DNA from 3 places in the Uliginosibacterium flavum genome. Region 3 is predicted to be linked to each of the others. Evidence: predicted binding sites of a transcription regulator. Region 3 holds the regulator's gene; each other region holds the start of a gene.
What was found. The regulator sigma-54, encoded in region 3, starts transcription at its own class of promoters, with help from an activator protein. The targets are predictions, from matches to a motif close to TGGCACGCTTNCTGCTNA.
Positions count from the first base shown of each region.

Region 1: rsxA (electron transport complex subunit RsxA) is a predicted target of sigma-54. The motif match lies at 3,455-3,472, and genes of this name have one in related genera.
Region 2: ABXR19_RS10525 (ammonium transporter) is a predicted target of sigma-54. The motif match lies at 4,620-4,637, and genes of this name have one in related genera.

Region 1 is NZ_JBEWZI010000006.1:3,204-9,923, reverse strand. Features, by position in the region: gene ABXR19_RS06905 (RnfABCDGE type electron transport complex subunit D) at 1-721, opposite strand, end outside; gene rsxC (electron transport complex subunit RsxC) at 718-2,235, opposite strand; gene ABXR19_RS06895 (RnfABCDGE type electron transport complex subunit B) at 2,309-2,836, opposite strand; gene rsxA (electron transport complex subunit RsxA) at 2,847-3,428, opposite strand; gene nifL (nitrogen fixation negative regulator NifL) at 3,740-5,281, shown strand; gene nifA (nif-specific transcriptional activator NifA) at 5,378-6,720, shown strand, end outside.
Region 2 is NZ_JBEWZI010000010.1:1,468-8,187, reverse strand. Features, by position in the region: gene ABXR19_RS10550 (DEAD/DEAH box helicase) at 1-9, shown strand, start outside; gene purT (formate-dependent phosphoribosylglycinamide formyltransferase) at 476-1,672, shown strand; gene ABXR19_RS10540 (hypothetical protein) at 1,686-1,886, shown strand; gene ABXR19_RS10535 (DNA alkylation repair protein) at 1,888-2,601, opposite strand; gene ABXR19_RS10530 (TrpB-like pyridoxal phosphate-dependent enzyme) at 2,836-4,200, opposite strand; gene ABXR19_RS10525 (ammonium transporter) at 4,670-5,872, shown strand; gene ABXR19_RS10520 (aspartate dehydrogenase domain-containing protein) at 6,124-6,720, opposite strand, start outside.
Region 3 is NZ_JBEWZI010000002.1:118,743-125,462, forward strand. Features, by position in the region: gene ABXR19_RS02215 (FHA domain-containing protein) at 1-398, shown strand, start outside; gene hprK (HPr(Ser) kinase/phosphatase) at 459-1,406, opposite strand; gene ABXR19_RS02225 (PTS sugar transporter subunit IIA) at 1,375-1,860, opposite strand; gene hpf (ribosome hibernation-promoting factor, HPF/YfiA family) at 2,042-2,371, opposite strand; gene ABXR19_RS02235 (RNA polymerase factor sigma-54) at 2,389-3,891, opposite strand; gene lptB (LPS export ABC transporter ATP-binding protein) at 3,937-4,659, opposite strand; gene recX (recombination regulator RecX) at 4,646-5,107, opposite strand; gene recA (recombinase RecA) at 5,117-6,130, opposite strand; gene ABXR19_RS02255 (efflux RND transporter periplasmic adaptor subunit) at 6,449-6,720, shown strand, end outside.

The DNA of each region.
Region 1 (6,720 bases), on a different contig from region 3:
GCCAGGTGATGATGCGCATCAGCATCATCGCTACGCCACCGGCCGCAATCAGCAGCACGGCGGTTTCGCCCATGCTGCCGGGGCGTGCACCACTGAACGAGGTGGGCAAACCGTTGGCAAATACATGCAGCAGATTCACACCGCGCGACAACTCGCTCTTGGCCTGACCCAGCAAGGAGGCACTGGACATCGCGTCCGGAATCGCGCCGCCGCCGAAGGTCACCTGCAGCGCATCCAGCAGGCCGGGCGCATGGGCCGCCGTCATCGGCATCACCCAGGCCGTCATCTGCACCGGGAAGGACACCAGCAAGGCTACCCGCGCGATCATTGCCGGGTTGAAAAGATTCTGCCCTACACCACCGAACACCTGCTTGCCGATGACCGTAGCGAACAACCCACCGAGCACGCCAATCCACCAGGGCGCCCAGGGTGGCAGCGACATCGCCAGCAGCCAGCCGGTGAGGATGGCCGAGCCATCAAACAGCGTGCTGTTCACCGGCTTGTTCATCAGGCGCAAACAGATGGCTTCACCCGCCAGCGCCGCCGCGATGGTGACGATCCACAAGCTCAGCGCCGGCAAACCGAAGAACCAGAAGCCGCACAGCGTGGCCGGGGCCAGCGCCAACATCACCTTGGCCATCACGGCAGTGATGCTGCCCTGTGCCTGTGCGTGCGGCGAAGCTGCGACGGCGGGCAAAGCAGAGGAAATGGATGTATTCATATCGAGCTCTCCTGTGAACCTGTTGCTTCGATTGCCGCAGCCGCTGCAGCCGCCTCGGCCGCGAGTTGCGCCGCCCGCGCGGCCTTGCGCTTGGCCGCAACCTCGGCGCGTTCGCGCGCTTCGCGCTCCAGACGCTCGACACGCGCCTGCGCCAGACCCTTGGTAAATTCGTTGCGTTTTTTCTTCTGCGCGCGCTTCCAGATTTCGCCCTTGGCATGCGAAAAGGATTGCACCAGCGGAATATGCGAGGGGCACACATAGGCACAGCAGCCGCAGGCCAGGCAATCGTCCAGCGCCAGCGCATCGGCCTTGTCGTAATCACCGGCGTTGATGTGGGCCGCCATTTCCAGCGGCACCAGGCCCATCGGGCAGGCCTTCACGCACGATCCGCAGCGGATGCACGGCGACGGCTCTTCCACCGTAATCTCGGCGGCGGTCAGCGCCAGAATGCCGCCGCAGCCCTTCACCGTCGGCACCTGCGCATGCGGCAGAGCGGCGCCCATCATCGGCCCGCCCATTACCAGGCGCGCCGGGGTTTCCTTCAGGCCGACGAAAGCCAGCAAGTCTTCCACCAGCGTGCCGATCGGCACCAACACATTGCCCGGCATTGCCACCGCACCGCCATTCACGGTCACGATGCGCTGGGTCAGCGGCTCCCCCAGACGCACGGCGCGATGAATCGCCGCACAGGTGCTGACGTTATTGACCAGTACGCCAACACTGGCGGTACGCGCGCCGGAGGGCACTTCCTTGCCGGTCAGCACCTGCACCAGCTGACGGTCAGAACCCATCGGGTAGCGCGCCGGCACCGGGCAGATCTTGATCGTGGCAAACGGCGCGGCGGCCTTGCGCATCGCGGCAATCGCCTCCGGCTTGTTGTCTTCGATACCGACCAAGGCCTGCGGCGCGCCGGTGGCATGCATCAGGATGCGCACGCCGTCGATCACATCGTCGGCACGTTCGCGCATCACGCTGTCATCGCTGGACAGATACGGTTCGCATTCGCCGCCATTGATCACCAGCGTCTGTACGGCCAGCTTGCGGCCCAGTTGTGCTTTCGGCGCCGACGGAAAAGTCGCGCCGCCCAGGCCGACAATGCCGGCATCGGCGATGCGCTGCGACACCTCGGCGGGTTCCAGGCTGAAAGGGTCGGCCACTTCGATCAGCGGAATCGCTTCGTCCTTGCCATCCAGCGTAATCGTGATCGCTGCAAACGGCAGGCCGGAAGGATGTGGCGCAGTGACTTCGCCAATCGCCGTGACAATGCCGGAACTGGGCGCATGCACCGGTGCCGATACATTGCCCTGCGCGCTGGCAATCAACTCGCCGCGCAGCACCCGGTCACCCACCGCCACCAGCGGCTTGGCCGGCGCACCTACGTGCTGCAGCAATGGCACACACAGCTTTGCCGGCAGGCTCATCACGCGCAGCGGCACATCGGCCGCCGGGCGTTTGTGATCGTCATGCGGATGCACGCCCCAGCGCGCTCCGTTCAGCATTTCAAGCATACCCATATTCTTCTCCTCAGGCGGCCAGCGCCGGCATTTCACAGGTCGGTTTAGCGACAGGCCAAACCCGACAATCGTTTCAAGCCAGGGCTGGTTTGCTCCAGTTCCAGTCACGCAGCGTCTGCGGCAGCGGACGCAAGATGATCGCGCCCGTCGGGCAGTCATCCATGCAGCCGCCACAACCCGTACAGGCCTCATGCAGCACGCCATGAATCTGTTTCGCTGCGCCGACAATGGCATCCGTCGCGCAATGCTTCATGCACTTGCCGCAACCGATGCAGATCTCTTCCGCCACCTCGGCCACCATCGGGCCTTTGTCCGCCACACCATCAAGCGACAAGGTGATCCCCAGCTTGGCCGCAATCGCCTGGGCCAGCGCCACACCGCCGCCGGGGCAAACCGTCGCTGCGGCGTTGCCTTCCACCACCGCCTCCGCCGCCGCGCCGCAACCAGCCAGACCGCATTGACCACAGTTGGTGCCGGGCATCATCTCGACCAGCTCGGAGACTAGGCTGTTGCCCTCCACCGCAAAGACTTTCGCCGCGTAACCCAGGCCCAGACCGAGAATCAGGCCCAGCGCGGTCAAACTCAGAATGGCTGCAATCATCGCGATCTCCTTAATTGAAGTTCAGGCCGGCAAAACCCATGAAGGCCAGCGACAGCAAGGACGCCAGCACGAAGGTGATCGGCACGCCGTCAAACGCAGCCGGCACCTTGACCAGCACCAGACGCTCGCGCAGCCCGGCAAACATCACCATCACCAGGGTGAAGCCCATCGATGAGCCGAAGCCATACACCAGGCTCTTCACGAAACTGTTGCCTTCCTGCACGTTGAGCAGGGCCACGCCCAGCACCGCACAGTTGGTCGTGATCAGCGGCAGGTAGATGCCCAGCGCGCGATACAGCCCCGGCACCGACTTCTTCACCACCGCCTCGACGAACTGCACCGTCGCGGCGATCACCACGATGAAGGTCAGGATGCGCAGGTATTCCAGCCCCAGTGGGGCGAGCAGAAAGTGGTCGATCATCCAGCCCGCGCCGGAGGCCACCGTGATCACGAAAGTCGTCGCCAAGCCCATGCCCAGTGCGCTATCGATGTTTTTGGACACGCCCATGAACGGACACAGGCCCAGAAATTTCGCCATCAGCACGTTATTCACCAGCGCCGTGGTCACCAGCAGGATCAGGTATTCACTCATGTCGGGTACAACCTCCTGGCTCCCCTTTCGCAGAATCCGTGCCAAGTTTTGGGCGCAGCACCGATCCGGTGCGTGCATGCCTTGCGCAGCCGCCATTTGCGGGCATCTGCAGGCATGCAGGCCGGGGAGGCAAGCTGCGCGCGGCTTGTAGGGGATGCAACAAGCCGACGAATGGATACGACAAAGCCCATTGCGTCGACAGGGTTTGAGCCAGCGCAAGGAAACCGGATCGTCTGCGCGAACGGGCACGAGAAGGCACGGAAGCTGCATTAACCCGTCTGAAGCAGCCTGAATCCCATGCGAGGCCCGTCATGCCCAGTCCGAAAAAGAAAACCGCCACTCCGCGCAGCTCCGTGCGCTCCATCCCCGCCGCGCTGTATCGCGCCGCCGTGGAGCAGGCCGACATCGCGATCTCGATCACCGATCCGCGCGCCAACATCGAATACGTCAACCCGGCCTTCACCCGCAAGACCGGCTTCAGCCCGGAAGATGCCGTCGGCCTGAACCAGAGCATCCTGTCGAACCACACCACTCCGCCCGGCGTTTACAAGGCGCTGTGGCAGCAGATCAACAGCAAGCAGCCCTGGAGCGGGCGTCTGGTCAATAGCCGCAAGGATGGCGGCAAGTATCTGGCCGACCTGACCATCACCCCGGTGCTGGACGAGGCTGGCGAGATCTCGCACTTCCTCGGCCTGCACCGCGACATCACCGAGCTGCACAAGCTCGAATGCGCCGTGCGCAACCAGAAGGCGCTGATCGAATCCGTCGTCGATGGCGCGCCGCTGGTGCTGGCCCTGCTCAACATGGAAGACCGCGTGCTGCTGGATAACCACGCCTACAAGGCGCTGATGGCCGACCTGCGCATGCAGGAACCCGCCGCGGTGCTGCTCGAGGCCGTGCGGGCCAATCTGGGCGCGGGCTTTGGCCCCTTCAAACCGGGCGCGCACGCCTTCCTCGACCAGCAGATCCGCCTGGATCGCCCGCACTGGCGCACGCCGCGCTGCTACGCCTGCTCCGGCGTGTGGGTGGCTGCCGACAAGGACAGCACCGACGCCTTCTACGACGAGGCGGCCGAAAGCTATCTGCTGCTGGTCGCCACCGATGTCACGCGCATGGTCATGGAGCAGGAGAAATCCCGCGTCGCCGCCCTGCACGCCGTACTCGCCGACGAGAACCGCCAGCAGGCCCTGCGCGAAAGCCTCTCGGCCGCCGTGTACCAGCTCGAAGGTCCGCTCAACGTCCTCAATTCCGTGGTCACCGTGATGGGCCGGCGCGGCTGCGATCCCGCCCAGGCTGCGCTGACGGATGCCCTCAAGGCCGGTCAGGACGCGCTCGAAACCCTGCGCGCCGCCGTGCCAGCGCTGGGCAGCGCGATCACCGGGCCGGTCAATATGAATGAAGCCGTGCGCGACGTGCTCGACCTGTCCGCACAGAAATTTCTCGCCACCGGCATCTCCGTGCAATGGGATCCGCAGCTCGTCCTGCCCACCCTGCAAGGCCATCCGAACCGCTTGCGCACGCTGATCAAGGCCTTGGTCGACAACGCCATCGAAGCCATGAACACCAAGGGCTGGCAGCAACGCCTGCTCGCCATCAGCACCCGCGCTGACAAACAGAGCATCGAGGTCACGGTCACCGACAGCGGCCCCGGCATCGATCCCGATCTGCGCCTGAAAGCCTTCGAGCCCTTCTTCAGCACCAAGAAAGGTCAGGGCCAGCATCTGGGCACCGGCCTGTCCTCGGCCCAGCAGGTGGCGGTCGATCACGACGGCAGCATCGAACTGGGCACAGGGCCGTATGGCGGCTGCGTAGCGAAGTTGGTGTTACCACTCAAACGAAATGGGCAGATGTAGGTCGGGCTTCAGCCCGACACCCACGAACCCGAAAGCGTCGGGCTGAAGCCCGACCTACGAAACAGTTACGCAGCACCGAAGCAAAAGGTAAGCATCATGGCTCTCGACGCCGAAGGCACCCTGAACCGCACGCTGATGGAAGCGCTCTACCAAGTGAGCGTCATCCTCTCGCGTTCGCTCGACACCAAAACCGCACCGCAGGAAGTGCTGCGCGTACTCGAAGAATCCGCCGGCCTCACGCGCGGCATGATCAGCGTGCTCGACGCCGAGAGCGGCGATCTGGTCGTCAATGCCGTGCAAGGCATCGAGCCACAGGAATTCGAGCCGATCCGCTATCAGTCTGGCGAAGGCGTGCTGGGCCTCTTGCTGGAAGAGCGCAAGACCGTCGCCCTGCCCTCCATCGCCGCCAATCCGCGCTTCCTCAATCGCCTCGGCATCTACGAGCGCCGCCTGCCCTTCATCGCCGCGCCCATCCACATCGGCGGCGCCATGGAAGGCGTGCTCGCCGTGCAGCCGAACCGGCTCGACGACGGCCTGCTCGCCGTGCGTGCTCGCTTCGTCGAAATGGTCGCCAACCTCATCGGCCAGAGCGTGCGGCTCTCGCTCGACGTGGCCGAAGAAAAGAAAGTCATCGCCGAGGAACGTGACACCCTGCGCCGCACCGTGCGCGTTCAGCACGGCTTCGACAACATCGTCGGCCATTCCGCCGGCATGCGCCGCATCTTTGAACAAGTGCGCATGGTCGCCAAGTGGAACACCACCGTCCTGATCCGTGGCGAAACCGGCACCGGCAAGGAACTCATCGCCAACGCCATCCACTACAACTCGCCGCGCGCGCGCGGCCCCTACGTGCGCTTGAACTGCGCCTCGCTGCCCGAAAACCTGCTCGAATCCGAACTCTTCGGCCACGAAAAAGGCGCCTTCACCGGCGCCGTCAATTCACGCAAAGGCCGCTTCGAAATGGCCGATGGCGGCAGCATCTTCCTCGACGAAATCGGTGAGATCTCCCCGGCCTTCCAGGCCAAGCTCCTGCGCGTGCTGCAGGAAGGCGAGCTGGAACGCGTCGGCGGTGGTCGCACCATCAAGGTCGACGTGCGCGTCATCGCCGCCACCCACCGCGATCTGGAAGACGCCATCGACGAAGGCAAATTCCGCGAGGATTTGTACTTCCGCCTCAACGTCATGCCGATCAAATTGCCCGCCCTGCGCGAGCGTCTCGAAGACGTGCCCGAAATTGCCCGTCACCTGATGGGCCGCATCGGCCAGATGCAAGGCCGCCCGCTCGATCTGAGCGAAGCCGCCATCACCCGCCTGACCCAATACCCCTGGCCCGGCAACATCCGCGAAATGGAAAACTGTCTGGAGCGCGCCGCCGTCATGTCCGAGAGCGGCCACATCGACAGCGACCTGATCCGCATCGACCGCCAGCGCGACAGCGG
Region 2 (6,720 bases), on a different contig from region 3:
GAGTTCTGATTCGCGCAGCACACGCTAGACAGAGAGAGGCCTCTTCGGAGGCTTTTTTTGCGTTCAGGGCGTCCTCAAACCGCCCCTCCCGTTATTCCGGACTCGATCCGGAATCCAGCGCCCTTCGCCACCCATCTTCTGGATTACGGATCGAGTCCGGTATGACGGGCTTGGCGAGGCCTGTCCCTCGCCCCTTGGGGGAGAGGGTGGCGCGCAGCGCCGGGAGAGGGCGCTTTTGACTTGCGACTTGCGACTTGCGACTTGCGACTTGCGACTTGCGACTTGCGACTTGCGACTTGCGACTTGCGACACATCATGCCCTAAGAGCCGCATCCCGCCTTGCTCTGCAGCACGCCTATCAGGACAAGGCCGCCCTGCGCGGCTCTTCAGCACACCTGCCACTGAGACAGATCAGCTCACCAAAACCACGCGCCGCGTTAAAATAGCGGCCTTTCCGGCCCACCTCATGCTCACCATGCACATCGGCACCCCGCTCTCCCCTTCCGCTACCCGCGTCATGCTGCTGGGCTCCGGCGAACTCGGCAAGGAAGTGATCATCGCGCTGCAGCGCTTCGGCGTCGAAGTGATCGCAGTGGACCGTTATCCGCACGCGCCGGGGCATCAGGTGGCGCACCGCTGGCACTGCATCGACATGACCGACCCCAAGGCCCTGCGCGCACTCGTGGAGCTGGAGCGCCCGCACATCATCGTGCCGGAAATCGAAGCCATCGCCACCGACGAACTCGCCCGCATCGAAGCGGACGGCCTCGCCACCGTCGTGCCCACCGCGCGCGCCACCCAGCTCACCATGCATCGCGAAGGCATCCGTCGCCTGGCCGCCGAGGAACTCGGCCTGCCCACCTCGCCCTACGCCTTTGCCGACACGCTTGAACAACTGCAGGCCGCCATCCACCAGGTCGGCTACCCTTGCGTCATCAAACCGGTGATGTCCTCGTCCGGCAAGGGCCAATCAGTCATCCGCAGCGAAGCCGATATCGCCGATGCCTGGGAATACGCAGCCACCGGCGGGCGTGTGAAGCAGAGCCGCATCATTGTCGAAGGCTTCATCGACTTCGACTACGAAATCACCCTGCTCACCGTACGCGCCAATAACGCCAAGGGCGAAATCGAAACCCGTTTCTGCGCGCCGGTCGGCCACGTCCAGGTACGCGGCGATTACGTCGAAAGCTGGCAACCGCAAGCCATGCTGCCACTGGCCCTGCATCGCTCGCGCGAAATCGCCGACAAGGTCACCACCGCGCTGGGCGGGCGTGGCGTCTTCGGCGTGGAGCTTTTCGTCAAGGGCGAACAAGTCTGGTTCTCCGAAGTCAGCCCGCGCCCGCACGACACCGGCCTCGTCACCATCGCCTCGCAGCGCTTCTCGCAATTCGATCTGCATGCACGCGCCATCCTCGGCCTGCCGGTGGATGTCAGCCTGCGCCGCCCGGGGGCCAGTGCCGTGATCTACGGCAACATGAACGCCACTGGCATCCTCTTCGAAGACGTAGACGAAGCCCTGCAGGTACCCGAATCAGATATCCGCCTGTTCGGCAAACCGGAAGCCTTCGAACGCCGCCGCATGGGCGTCGCCGTAGCCAGTGCCGATGATGTAGAGACCGCCCGGGCTCGCGCCACCGCCTGCGCCAACAAGGTCAAACCCTGCGAAGGGTGAGGCGGACGAGGGCTTGCTGCCGGATGATCAGTCGGCCCTGCAAACTCATGCACACCTGACAGAGACAGGTGTTTTTATTGTTTTCGGCCTCACAATTACCCTGAAAACTGATTCCGAGGAAAACCTGAAGAGTCTTTCTGGATGCGGATCTGCAGAGATCGCCCACCGGCAGATCGGCAGGTCGGAGAAGCCGAAGGCGCCTGCGCATTTCTGACCTAAGCAGGGGGCTCGGATTCCGGCTGATCTCCCTGAATGCGCTTGAGCGCTTCGCGCCGGGTCAGCCCGGACACCTGTCCGGCATGCGCATCGAGCCAGGCACATACCCAGTCCGGATCAGTCCGCGCAAACTGGCGCAAAGCCCAACCCATCGCCTTGCGAATGAAGAAATCACTTTGCCCCAGATTTGCCGTCAGCGCGGCCGCGAGGCGTGCACGATCCGTCTCGGCGGCGTAGTTCAACTGAGACAGGATCGCCACCCGGCGCAGCCACAGATCCTCATGCGTGGCATACCCATCCAGGCGCAGCCGCAGTTCTGGCGCCTTGCGGCACAGCGTGCCATAGACATGCGCAGCAAGCAGGTCCACCGAATCCCACCAGGCCTTCGCCCGCACCAGCGCCACCAACTGCGGCTCGTGCCGCGCCTCCAGTCGCCCGGCAAATTTCACCAGCAGATCAACCGCCACGTACTGACATTCGCGTTCGTCAAACTCCCACAAGGCTTCCGCCACGCCCAGCAGCCAGTCAGCCTCCGGCGCCTTGCCCAGCGTCGCGATCAAGGGCTTCACTGCCGCGCGCCGGGCCGACGTCGGGATGCCGAAAAACACGAAGCGTTGCTTCATATAGGCGGCCATCGGTGCGGCGCGCACGGGGTCGGCCTTGGCAGCGAGAGCGGCGCGTAGCGCGCTGGCGAAATTGACGGAATCGGACATCGGCGGCTCCTGCGGATCAGGTGCTGGAGACTATCAGAGAAAAATCACGGGCAGATCCAGCTCACCGGCAAAGCTCGAAGAACCGCACACAACAAGGATCTTCAAGCACCAACCCAGAACATCCAATAGCAGCAAGCCTCTGCAGGCAGAGTGCTTGCAGAGGCTTGCCGGGCGCGGCTCTTCAGGCATGGCTGAGCGATTAACGCAATCCTCAGCACGCATTGCTCAGTCCTGTCATGCGACCTGCGGGAGCAATGACAAAGCCATCGCCAGCTCGTTCTCGTCGTAGTCCTGATCAAGCAGATTGCCGTCGAAGTAGGCCTGATACGCAGCCATGTCCATGTGGCCGTGACCGGACAGGCAGAACAGGATGGTCTCGGCCTTGCCTTCGCGTTTGCAGCGCAGTGCTTCTTCGATGGCGCCCTTGACGGCGTGAGTGGCTTCGGGCGCCGGCACGATGCCTTCGGTGCGGGCAAACAGCACGCCGGCTTCGAAACAGGCTTTCTGCTGATAGGCCTGGGCTTCGATCAAACCGAGATCGGCCACATGACTGAGCATCGGCGCCATGCCGTGATAGCGCAGGCCGCCAGCGTGAAAGCCCGGCGGCGTGAAGGTGGATCCCAGCGTGTGCATCTTCACCAGCGGCGTCAGGCGTGCCGTGTCGCCGAAGTCGTAGGCGAACTTGCCGCGTGACAGGCTTGGGCAGGCGGCCGGCTCCACCGCGACGAAACGGCGTTTGCCATGCTCGCCACGCAATTGCTGGCCCAGGAAGGGGAAGGCGATGCCGGCAAAATTCGAGCCGCCGCCGGTACAGCCGATGATCACGTCCGGATCGTCACCGGCCATTTCCATCTGCAGGATGGCTTCCTGCCCGACGATGGTCTGGTGCAGCAGCACGTGGTTGAGCACCGAGCCGAGCGCATATTTGGTGTCTTCATTCTTGGCGGCGACTTCGACCGCCTCGGAAATCGCCAGACCGAGCGAGCCCATGAAGTTCGGATCTTTCGCCAGCGCGGCGCGGCCGGCATCGGTGGTGTTCGAGGGCGACGGGATGCACTGCGCGCCCCAAGTTTCCATCATGGCGCGGCGATACGGTTTCTGGTCGTAAGACACACGCACCTGATACACCGTGACCTCCAGCCCGAAGAGTCCGCCAGCAAACGCCAGCGAGCTGCCCCACTGGCCGGCGCCGGTTTCGGTGCATAGTTTCTTCACGCCTTCCTGCGCGTTGTACCAGGCCTGCGGGATGGCGGAGTTGGGTTTGTGACTGCCAGCGGGCGAGACGCCCTCGTACTTGTAATAGATCTTGGCCGGCGTGCCGAGCGCCTTTTCCAGACGACGCGCGCGGAACAAGGGGCTGGGACGCCACATCTTGAACACCTCCTGCACCGGCTCGGGAATGTCGATGTAACGCTCGGTGCTCATTTCCTGCGCGATGATGGCTTGGGGGAAGAGCGGCGCCAGATCGTCAGGACCAATCGGCTGACCGGTCCCCGGGTGCAGCGGCGGTGCGGGCGGCGTAGGCAGATCGGCCGCGATGTTGTACCACTGCCCCGGCATGCGGGCTTCTTCGAGCAGGTAACGATTACGATCAGGCATTGCTTGTCTCCAGCGTATTTTTTGGGAAAAGTCGCGTCGCGACTCTGAATGCTCCACTCGCCCATCCAAGGAGAGGGAACGAGCAGGCGTCCGTCATGGAAAACGCAGCCTAAACGAGCGCCTCATCCGTGACCATGATCTGCGCCAAACGCGCGCACATCGTCAGTGCACAACGAACATGCTCGAAGATCAGCCAGCAGCGGACCTCTACAGACAGACATGCTGAAGAAGCAAGCGGGTAGCCGCTCTACAGAACGAGCGTATAAGCTCAAAAACGTGCTCAACAACACTCATGCACCGCAATGCAGAAGCACTCAATCAGTGCACAAACTCAAGACATGCACAGATACAGCGCACAGGCGACAGCCTTTTTGCCCACAAGGGCAAACCAAACCATTGATTTATATAGAATACAACTCTGGCTTACTTCATGCTTATAGCTCCGCCATTGTGCAAAACGGAGTCCAAGATGGAGCAGTTCAAAACCCAAACTGACGTACTTTTCATTCTGTTAGGCGCCATCATGGTGCTGGCGATGCACGCTGGCTTCGCCTTTCTGGAATTGGGAACCGTGCGTCGCAAGAATCAGGTCAACGCCCTGGTCAAGATCCTCGTCGATTTCTGCGTCTCGACCATCGCCTACTTCTTCATCGGCTACGGCGTCGCCTACGGCATACATTTCTTCACGGGTGCCGAAACCCTGGCCGTGAGTAATGGCTACGGACTGGTCAAATTCTTCTTCCTGCTGACCTTCGCCGCAGCAATCCCCGCCATCATCTCCGGCGGCATCGCCGAACGCGCGCGCTTCTCGCCACAGATGGCAGCCACCTTCGCCTTGGTCGGCTTCGTCTACCCTTTCTTCGAAGGCATTGCCTGGAACGACAACTTCGGCATCCAGCCCTGGGTGGAGGCCGTGTTCGGCGCCAAGTTCCATGACTTCGCCGGCAGCGTGGTGGTGCATGCCATGGGCGGCTGGATCGGACTGGTTGCGGTGTTGCTGCTCGGCGCCCGCCGTGGTCGCTACAACAAGGACGGTGGCATTTCGGCGCACCCGCCTTCAAGCATCCCCTTCCTCGCCTTGGGCGCCTGGATTCTCACCGTGGGCTGGTTCGGCTTCAACGTGATGAGCGCGCAAAAAATGGAAGCGATCACCGGTCTGGTCGCGGTCAACTCGCTGATGGCACTGGTCGGCGGCACGCTGGTCGCGCTGGTTGCTGGCAAGAACGACCCGGGCTTCGTGCATAACGGCCCGCTCGCCGGCTTGGTCGCCGTGTGTGCCGGCTCGGATCTGATGCACCCGCTGGGCGCGCTGGTCGTCGGCGGTGTCGCCGGCGGACTGTTCGTCTACATGTTCACCAAAGTACAAAACCACTGGAAGATCGACGACGTGCTCGGCGTATGGCCCTTGCATGGTCTGTGCGGCGCCTGGGGTGGCATCGCCGCCGGCATCTTCGGCCAGACCGCACTGGGCGGCATGGGCGGTGTGAGTTTCTGGGCGCAGATACTCGGCACCCTCGCCGGCATTCTGGTGGCGGTAGTCGGTGGCGGTATCGTGTACGGCACGATCAGGAAATTCATCAGCCTGCGTCTGGATCCCGAAGAGGAATTCCACGGTGCCGATTTGTCCATTCATAAAATCGGTGCGTCTCCGGAACGGGAAACCAACTGGTAATTTTGGTAGCAAACAATCAAGTCTGTCGGACTTTTCAGCCCGACCTGACAATCTCAACAAAAAGCCCACGGCATGCCGTGGGCTTTTTTTTCATTTTAAGCAGACCTGTAAACCGCCACAGAACGGCGCTTACTCAGGAAAGCGGTCTGCCAATTCTGGCCTCTGCGGACACTAAGAAACAAGCTCGCAAACAGCTGCAATGCGACTCACAGGCGGCCCGAAGCATTCTCCATACAGTTCAATCAAATCGCTCAGAATGCGATCGGAGAAACCAGATTTTGCAGCAACGCAACCACGCTCCAGCCTGCGATGGCGCTGGTCCGCGAGTAAATATCGACGACGACATGAACCTCCTCGCCACGGACTTCTATGCGGTGATCGTCGCCCTTGAAGCCGGCTACGCTATTGATACTCACTCGGGTGGCATCAGCACCGGCAGTGGCGAGCGCAGTAGCTACGGCCACATTGACTTTGGTCGGAAAAAGCGCAATGGCATCGCGTGCGTTGCCGGAAAAAACTTCGCGCTTGTCGCTGGCATCAAGCAAGTCTTCGCTGAAGACAGCGGTATTGCGCAGTGAGTTAGGGCCTTTTTCTGTGGTGATACTGGCTTCAATGGCGCTCATCAGCGCCGCGGTGCGCAGTACGTCGAAACCGCCGATGGCGCCCGAAGCCAGATGGACACGCCGGCCGTTGGCACGCGCACAGGCTTCGATGCGCGCCAGAAAGCTGGCGTCGGCGAGCGCGCCGATGGACAGCAAGACGAGATTTGCCCCTGCCGATAAAACCGCTTCCGCGATTTCCTTGACGGCGCCGGGCGAAGCGGCCTCAACAACATAGTCGGGCGCCAG
Region 3 (6,720 bases):
AGAGCGTGCTGGACACCACCAATCACAGCGAATCTCCCGTATTCAGCCCCGCCGCCAACGCGCCGCAGCGTACTTCTTTGATGCTGCGCCACAACAAGAACAACCTTTCAGTATCTGATCACCACCCGGTGGTACTGGCTGGGCGCGAAGAAGGCAATGACTTGGTCATCGCGGACCGTCGTGCCTCACGGCACCATTCGCGCATAGAATGGCGTCACAACCATTTTGTGTTGATCGACACCAGCACGAACGGCACTTTCATGGTGGACGATGCGGGCAATGAGGTTGTGCTGCGTCGTGGAGAAGCAGACCTGCCGAACCGCGGACGGATCGGCTTTGGCTATTCGCCCACAGAAGTCGGAGCAGAGGTCGTATTTTTTGACATCGGCCAACGCTGAGCTCAGTGCACCAAAAAAAGCCCGCCTTCATTCGGCGGGCTTTTTTGTGACCTGTGAAAGTCAGCGGTCATAAGGGTCATCATTATCCAGAATGCTCCGCTGACGTACGACAAACTCCTGAGTTGAATCAATCCCGCGAAGCTGCAGGATCGTGTTGCGCACCGCAGCCTCAAGCAGAACCGCAAGGTTTCGCCCTGCCGCAACCGGCAGCACAACGCGGCGCACGGGGACCCCCAGCACGTCCTGCATATCGTCATCATCAAGCGGCAAACGCAAAGGCTCATCATGCCCACCCGTGCGACGCTGCAAATGTGCGATGAGTTTGAGCTTCATTTTTCGACGACACGCAGTTTCGCCAAAAATCGTACGGATATTCAGGATGCCCAGACCGCGCACCTCCAGAAAATCCTTGAGCATTTCAGGGCAACGCCCCTCCAGAATCCCTGAAGCAACGCGCGAGATTTCTACAACGTCATCCGCCACCAAGCCATGGCCGCGTGTAATCAGCTCCAGCGCCAACTCGGACTTACCCGCGCCCGAGTCGCCAGTCACCAGCACGCCAACCCCCAGAACATCCATGAACACGCCATGCAGCGAAACGCGCTCAGCCATCTTGCGTGACAGATAGACCCGCAGGACTTCAATCACGCGTGCGGATTCCAGCGGTGAGGCCATCACCGGCACTCCCGCTTCATCGCAGGCTCGACGGACAATTTCCGGCACGTCGCAATCATCAGCAACGATGACTCCGGGAGGAGAGCAGGCGAGGATGCCCAACAAATGCTGCTCAAGGTGTTCGCGGGTTTGTTGGCGTGCCCAAGCGAACTCTGCTTCGCCCATGATCTGCAAACGATTCGGGTGAATCAGGTTGAGGTGACCCACCATATCGGCTGGCCACACCCGATGATCAGAAACCGACAACCAAGAATCCAGACGCCCCGCAACATGACGCAATTGCAGCGCAGTGCGATTGGCCTCAAACAGCTGGGCTACGCTCGCTCGACGCATGGATGCTCCAGTCATCAAAAGCTGCCGCAACACTCATGGCATCCGGCGCGGCACAAAGGGTTTCGCGGAACGTCTTGTCGCTGAACATCTGCGCCAACTCTGCCAGTAAACGCAGATGCGTTTCATTGGCCTGTTCAGGCGCCAGCATGATGAAAAACAGATTGACCGGAGCCCCATCAGGCGCATCAAAATCGATGGGGTCACGCAGGCGCAGGAAAGCGCCTTGCGTCTCCTTGAGGCCTTTGACGCGCTGATGCGGAATCGCAATCCCCATGCCCAAGCCCGTCGAGCCAAGCTTTTCGCGCTGAGTCAGCGCATCGACCACTTTCCTGGCCGCCAGACCGCTATGCTGCTCAAACAGGGCCCCCACGCACTCAAACACCGCGGCACGGGAATTCAGCGCGATATCAACAACAATCCGCTGCGGATCAAGAATCTTGGAGATCAGGTTCATGCCAGGTTCGGTCTTACTTACAGAACAGCGGCGAGTCTCCTTTCGGAGCTCGCCGCTTGTCAGGTTGGAAATTGACAGTTCAGGACTTCATCCTGCAGTCGCGGCAGGCCCATTATAGGCCTCGCCCGCCCTGCTGCGTCCAGTCCGGCCGCAGCACAGCTGAACTGTGTTGCGCGCACGCTCAGTCCGCGCTTGCAATGCTCTGGCGCTTCACGGATTCATGACCGTGATCACCGGCTTTCTCCTTGTGCTTGAGTACCTGACGATCCAGTTTGTCAGCCATCGCATCGATCGCCGCATACAAGTCATCGTCTTCACACTCCACGTGGATATCCTTACCACGCACGTGCACTGTCACTTCAGCTTTCTGTTTGAGTTTTTGTACCGAGAGGATTACATGGGTTGCCGTCACATGATCAAAATGACGAATCACCCGATCAAGCTTGGTGCTGACATACTCGCGCAGGGCGGGGGTCACTTCAAGATGGTGCCCGGTGATATTGAGATTCATAAAACACTCCTCTCCTGTTAGATCGACTTGCGCTGACTGACCGGCGGAATATTGAGCAACTCCCGGTATTTCGCGATTGTCCGGCGTGCTACCACAATACCCTGCTGGCCCAACAATTCAGCAATCCGGGCATCAGACAAAGGCTTGCGCCCGTCCTCAGCCGCAACCAGCTGGCGAATCAGCGCGCGAATCGCCGTAGCTGAACATTCACCACCCGTATCGGTGGCAACGTGACTGCCAAAAAAATATTTCAGTTCAAAGACGCCACGGGCACTGGCCATATATTTCTGAGTCGTTACCCGCGACACCGTCGACTCGTGCAATTCCAGCTCTTCAGCGATCTCGCGCAAGGTAAGCGGACGCATCGCCACTTCGCCATGCTCGAAAAACTGTCGCTGCCGATCCACTATCGCCTGTGAAACCCGCAGGATCGTGTCAAACCGCTGCTGTACGTTCTTGATCAACCACTTCGCTTCCTGCAGGTGCGTCGACAGTGTGCTGCTTACGCCCCGGTTATGGTGAAGTATATCGGCATAGACCTTGTGAATCCTTAGCCTCGGCATTGCTTCCGAATTAAGATTTACCGTCCAGGCACCCCGATATTTCCGGACAACCACATCGGGAATCACATAACGCGTCTCGGGCGCGGCAAAACGAGCACCCGGCCGGGGATTGAGGCTGCAGATCAACTCCTGCGCGGAACGCAATGCATCGTCATTACAGGACAGTCGGCGCTTGAGCTTGGCGAAGTCACGTGCGGCCAGCAACTCCAGATTGCCATCAACGATGATCATGGACAAGCGCCGTGACTCGCTCTCCGGCAGGGTCTTCAATTGCAAAAGCAGACTTTCCTGCAGGTTGCGCGCCCCGATTCCTGCCGGATCAAGGCTTTGCACCTGATGCAGGGAAATCGTCAAATCTTCCAGCTCAACATCCCATTCAGGCGGAATCAGCGGAAGAAGCTCTTCAAGCTCCTGCAGCAACAGACCGTCATCATCCAGAGCCTCGATCACCAGCATGACCAAGGCGCGATCCCGATCCGTCATGGCCATCAAGGCAACCTGACCCAACAGATGATCCCGCAAGGACGTCGCTGCGGCCTGGAGATCCTGAAAATCGCCGTCTTCACCATCGCCACTTCCGTGCGAAGCCCCTTCACTGCGCCATTCGGCGGCCTCGCCGATGTCGTCATCCGACACACTGTCGTAGGCTTCGTTGATGCTATCGGGCATGTCGGCCACGCTCGCCGCTTCATACTCGTCCTCGCCCGAAGACACGCGCTCGCTGGAGTACTCCTCACCCGCAGTGGCCATACTGGCCTCTTGCGGCTCGGGCAGAGACGGACTTGCGCCCTCATCTTCCTCGCCCGCCTCGCGTTCCAGCATCGGGTTCTCCAGCAGCATGCGCTCGATTTCCTGATTGAGTTCGAGCGTGGACAGTTGTAGCAACTTGATGGATTGCTGCAACTGTGGCGTCAAGGCCAGTTGCTGGGAGAAGCGAAGCTGAAGCGAGGGTTTCATGCGGACAGTGATACCAGCCGGCCCATGCCGGCCTGATGAAAAACGTTATAAACGGAAATGTTCACCTAGATAAACTTGGCGTACCTGATCATTTTGCACAATCTCTTCCGGCGTACCACCCGCCAGCACTTCACCCGCATTGATGATGTAAGCGTGGTCGCAAATCCCCAGTGTTTCACGCACATTGTGGTCGGTAATCAACACCCCGATTCCACGTGCTTTCAGGTAGCTAATGATCTTCTGAATATCCAGCACTGCAATCGGGTCAACCCCTGCAAAAGGTTCATCGAGCAGAATCAAACGAGGGCGGGTTGCCAGCGCCCGGGCAATTTCCACCCGACGACGCTCGCCGCCGGAAAGAGACATTGCGGTCGCATCGCGCAGATGGGCAATGTTCAACTCATCCAGCAACTCATCGAGACGCTTCGCCTGCTCTGCTTTACCCAGCTTCTGCAGCTCAAGCACCGCCAGAATATTCTCGCTGACCGAGAGTTTGCGAAATACCGAGTTTTCCTGCGGCAGGTAAGACAAACCTTGATGAGCGCGCTTGTGGATCGGCCAGTGAGTCAGATCCGCACCATCCAGATGGATGCTGCCGCCATCGGCACGCACCAAGCCAACAATCATGTAAAAACACGTCGTCTTGCCCGCCCCGTTGGGGCCCAACAAGCCCACTACCTCACCACTGCCGACCTGGAAGGAAACATCGTGCACCACGGTACGCGACTTGTAGCGTTTCTTCAGGCTGGCTACCCTAAGCAGACTCATTAAATGGTTCTTTCAACATTGTCCGGATCACTTCAACCGTAAAACCACGCGATTGCATGAAGCGCGCTTGGCGCGCCCACTCGCTTTGATCCTTCGGCAACTCACCAAATTTTTTCGCCCACACCGCACGTGCGCGCGTCAGCTCATCCTCGACAAGACCTTCGCCCAACGCTGCTGCGGCAATTTCGTTACTCACGCCTCGATCAGCCAGTTCGCGCCGCAAACGTTCGACGCCCACGCGCCCGCCCTGAGTGCGCACCAAGCTTTCAGCAAAACGCACATCCGATTGCAGGCCGGTTTCGGCCATGCGATCCAGCACGGCTTCAACGTCCTGCCCTTCGACAGCCTTGGCTTTAAGCTTGCGCCGCAACTCCACGCGCGAATGTTCGCGCATGGAGAGCAGCCGCAAGGCCGTCGACTTGAGTGATGGAACCGGTTTCTTGCTCACAGACCTGAATTACTCCGCTTTCACCTGAATGGCAATCACGCCGACCGCCTCGCGGATCTTGTTTTCGATCTCGATGGCAATGGCCGGATTATTGCGCAGATATTCGCGCGCATTATCCTTACCCTGACCGATTTTTTCGCCCTTGTAGGCATACCAGGCGCCACTCTTCTCGATGAATTTGTGCTCGACACCCATATCGACCACTTCACCTTCGCGGGAAATACCTTCCCCGTACAGGATATCGAAGTGCGCCTCACGGAACGGCGGCGCCACCTTGTTCTTGACGACCTTGACCTTGGTCTCGGAGCCGATGACTTCATCACCCTTCTTGATCGTACCGGTACGACGGATATCCAGACGCACGGAAGCGTAGAACTTCAGCGCGTTGCCACCCGTCGTGGTTTCCGGGCTACCGAACATCACGCCGATTTTCATGCGGATCTGGTTGATGAAGATGACCAGCGTATTGGTGCGATTGATGTTGCCAGTCAGCTTGCGCAGCGCTTGACTCATCAAACGGGCTTGCAGGCCGGGCAACTGATCGCCCATCTCACCCTCGATTTCGGCACGCGGCGTCAGCGCGGCGACCGAATCAATCACGACCATGTCCACACCACCGGAGCGCACCAGCATGTCGGCAATTTCCAGCGCCTGCTCGCCCGTATCGGGCTGCGAAATCAGCAGATCTCCAACATTCACGCCGAGTTTCTGGGCATAGACGACGTCCAGCGCGTGCTCGGCATCGATGAACGCAGCCGTACCGCCCATTTTTTGCAGCTCGGCAATGACTTGCAGAGTCAGTGTGGTTTTACCCGAGGATTCCGGGCCGTAAATTTCAACCACACGGCCGCGCGGCAGACCGCCAATCCCCAGAGCGATATCCAGCCCCAACGAGCCGGTGGAGATGGCCTGAATGTCGGACACCACCTCGCCATCACCCAGACGCATGATGGAACCTTTGCCGAATTGCTTCTCGATTTGTGCCAGCGCAGCAGCAAGTGCTTTGGCTTTATTGTCGTCCATGTAATACCTCACTCAGTGGTCGGAAAGATTATGGCACAGAGCTTGCGAGGCAGTGCTGACTGCCGGGACTCAGGCCTTTCTTGGTACTGTATAAATATACACCAAAAGCTCTCGGGCGCAACACCGCTGTTTTCGGTAGCGAATTACAGTGTCTGATTTATGCAGCAGCGGGATGCCTGATCCTTCACATTTGTTGGTTAAGCTCGGTAAAGCCGCTTGGCTTGGCAAGACGCTTGAGTAATGATTCGCTTCCGTTGCTGCGACCCCTTGCACCCCTTTACCCATGGCGCCTTTGCGGATAACGCAGAGATGAGTTTGATGAGTCGTTATACCCTTGCCCTGCTGCTGTCCATTTGCGGCCTGCTAGCCGCGTGCCAGAACAAGGACACAGCGTCCGTCGGAGCCAGCGCTTCTGCGCCCACGAACGGCGAATCAAAGCTGGCCGCTGACGCCAAGGGCGCCGCCGCGCGCGGCAATCGGCCTCAGGTAGTGACCACTACGCTGAGCCGCATCGAAAACGTGCCCTTGCTACTGGAGGCCCAAGGCAATGTGCTGGCGCTGGATGAAGTCGATGTGCGCCCGCAGAAGAG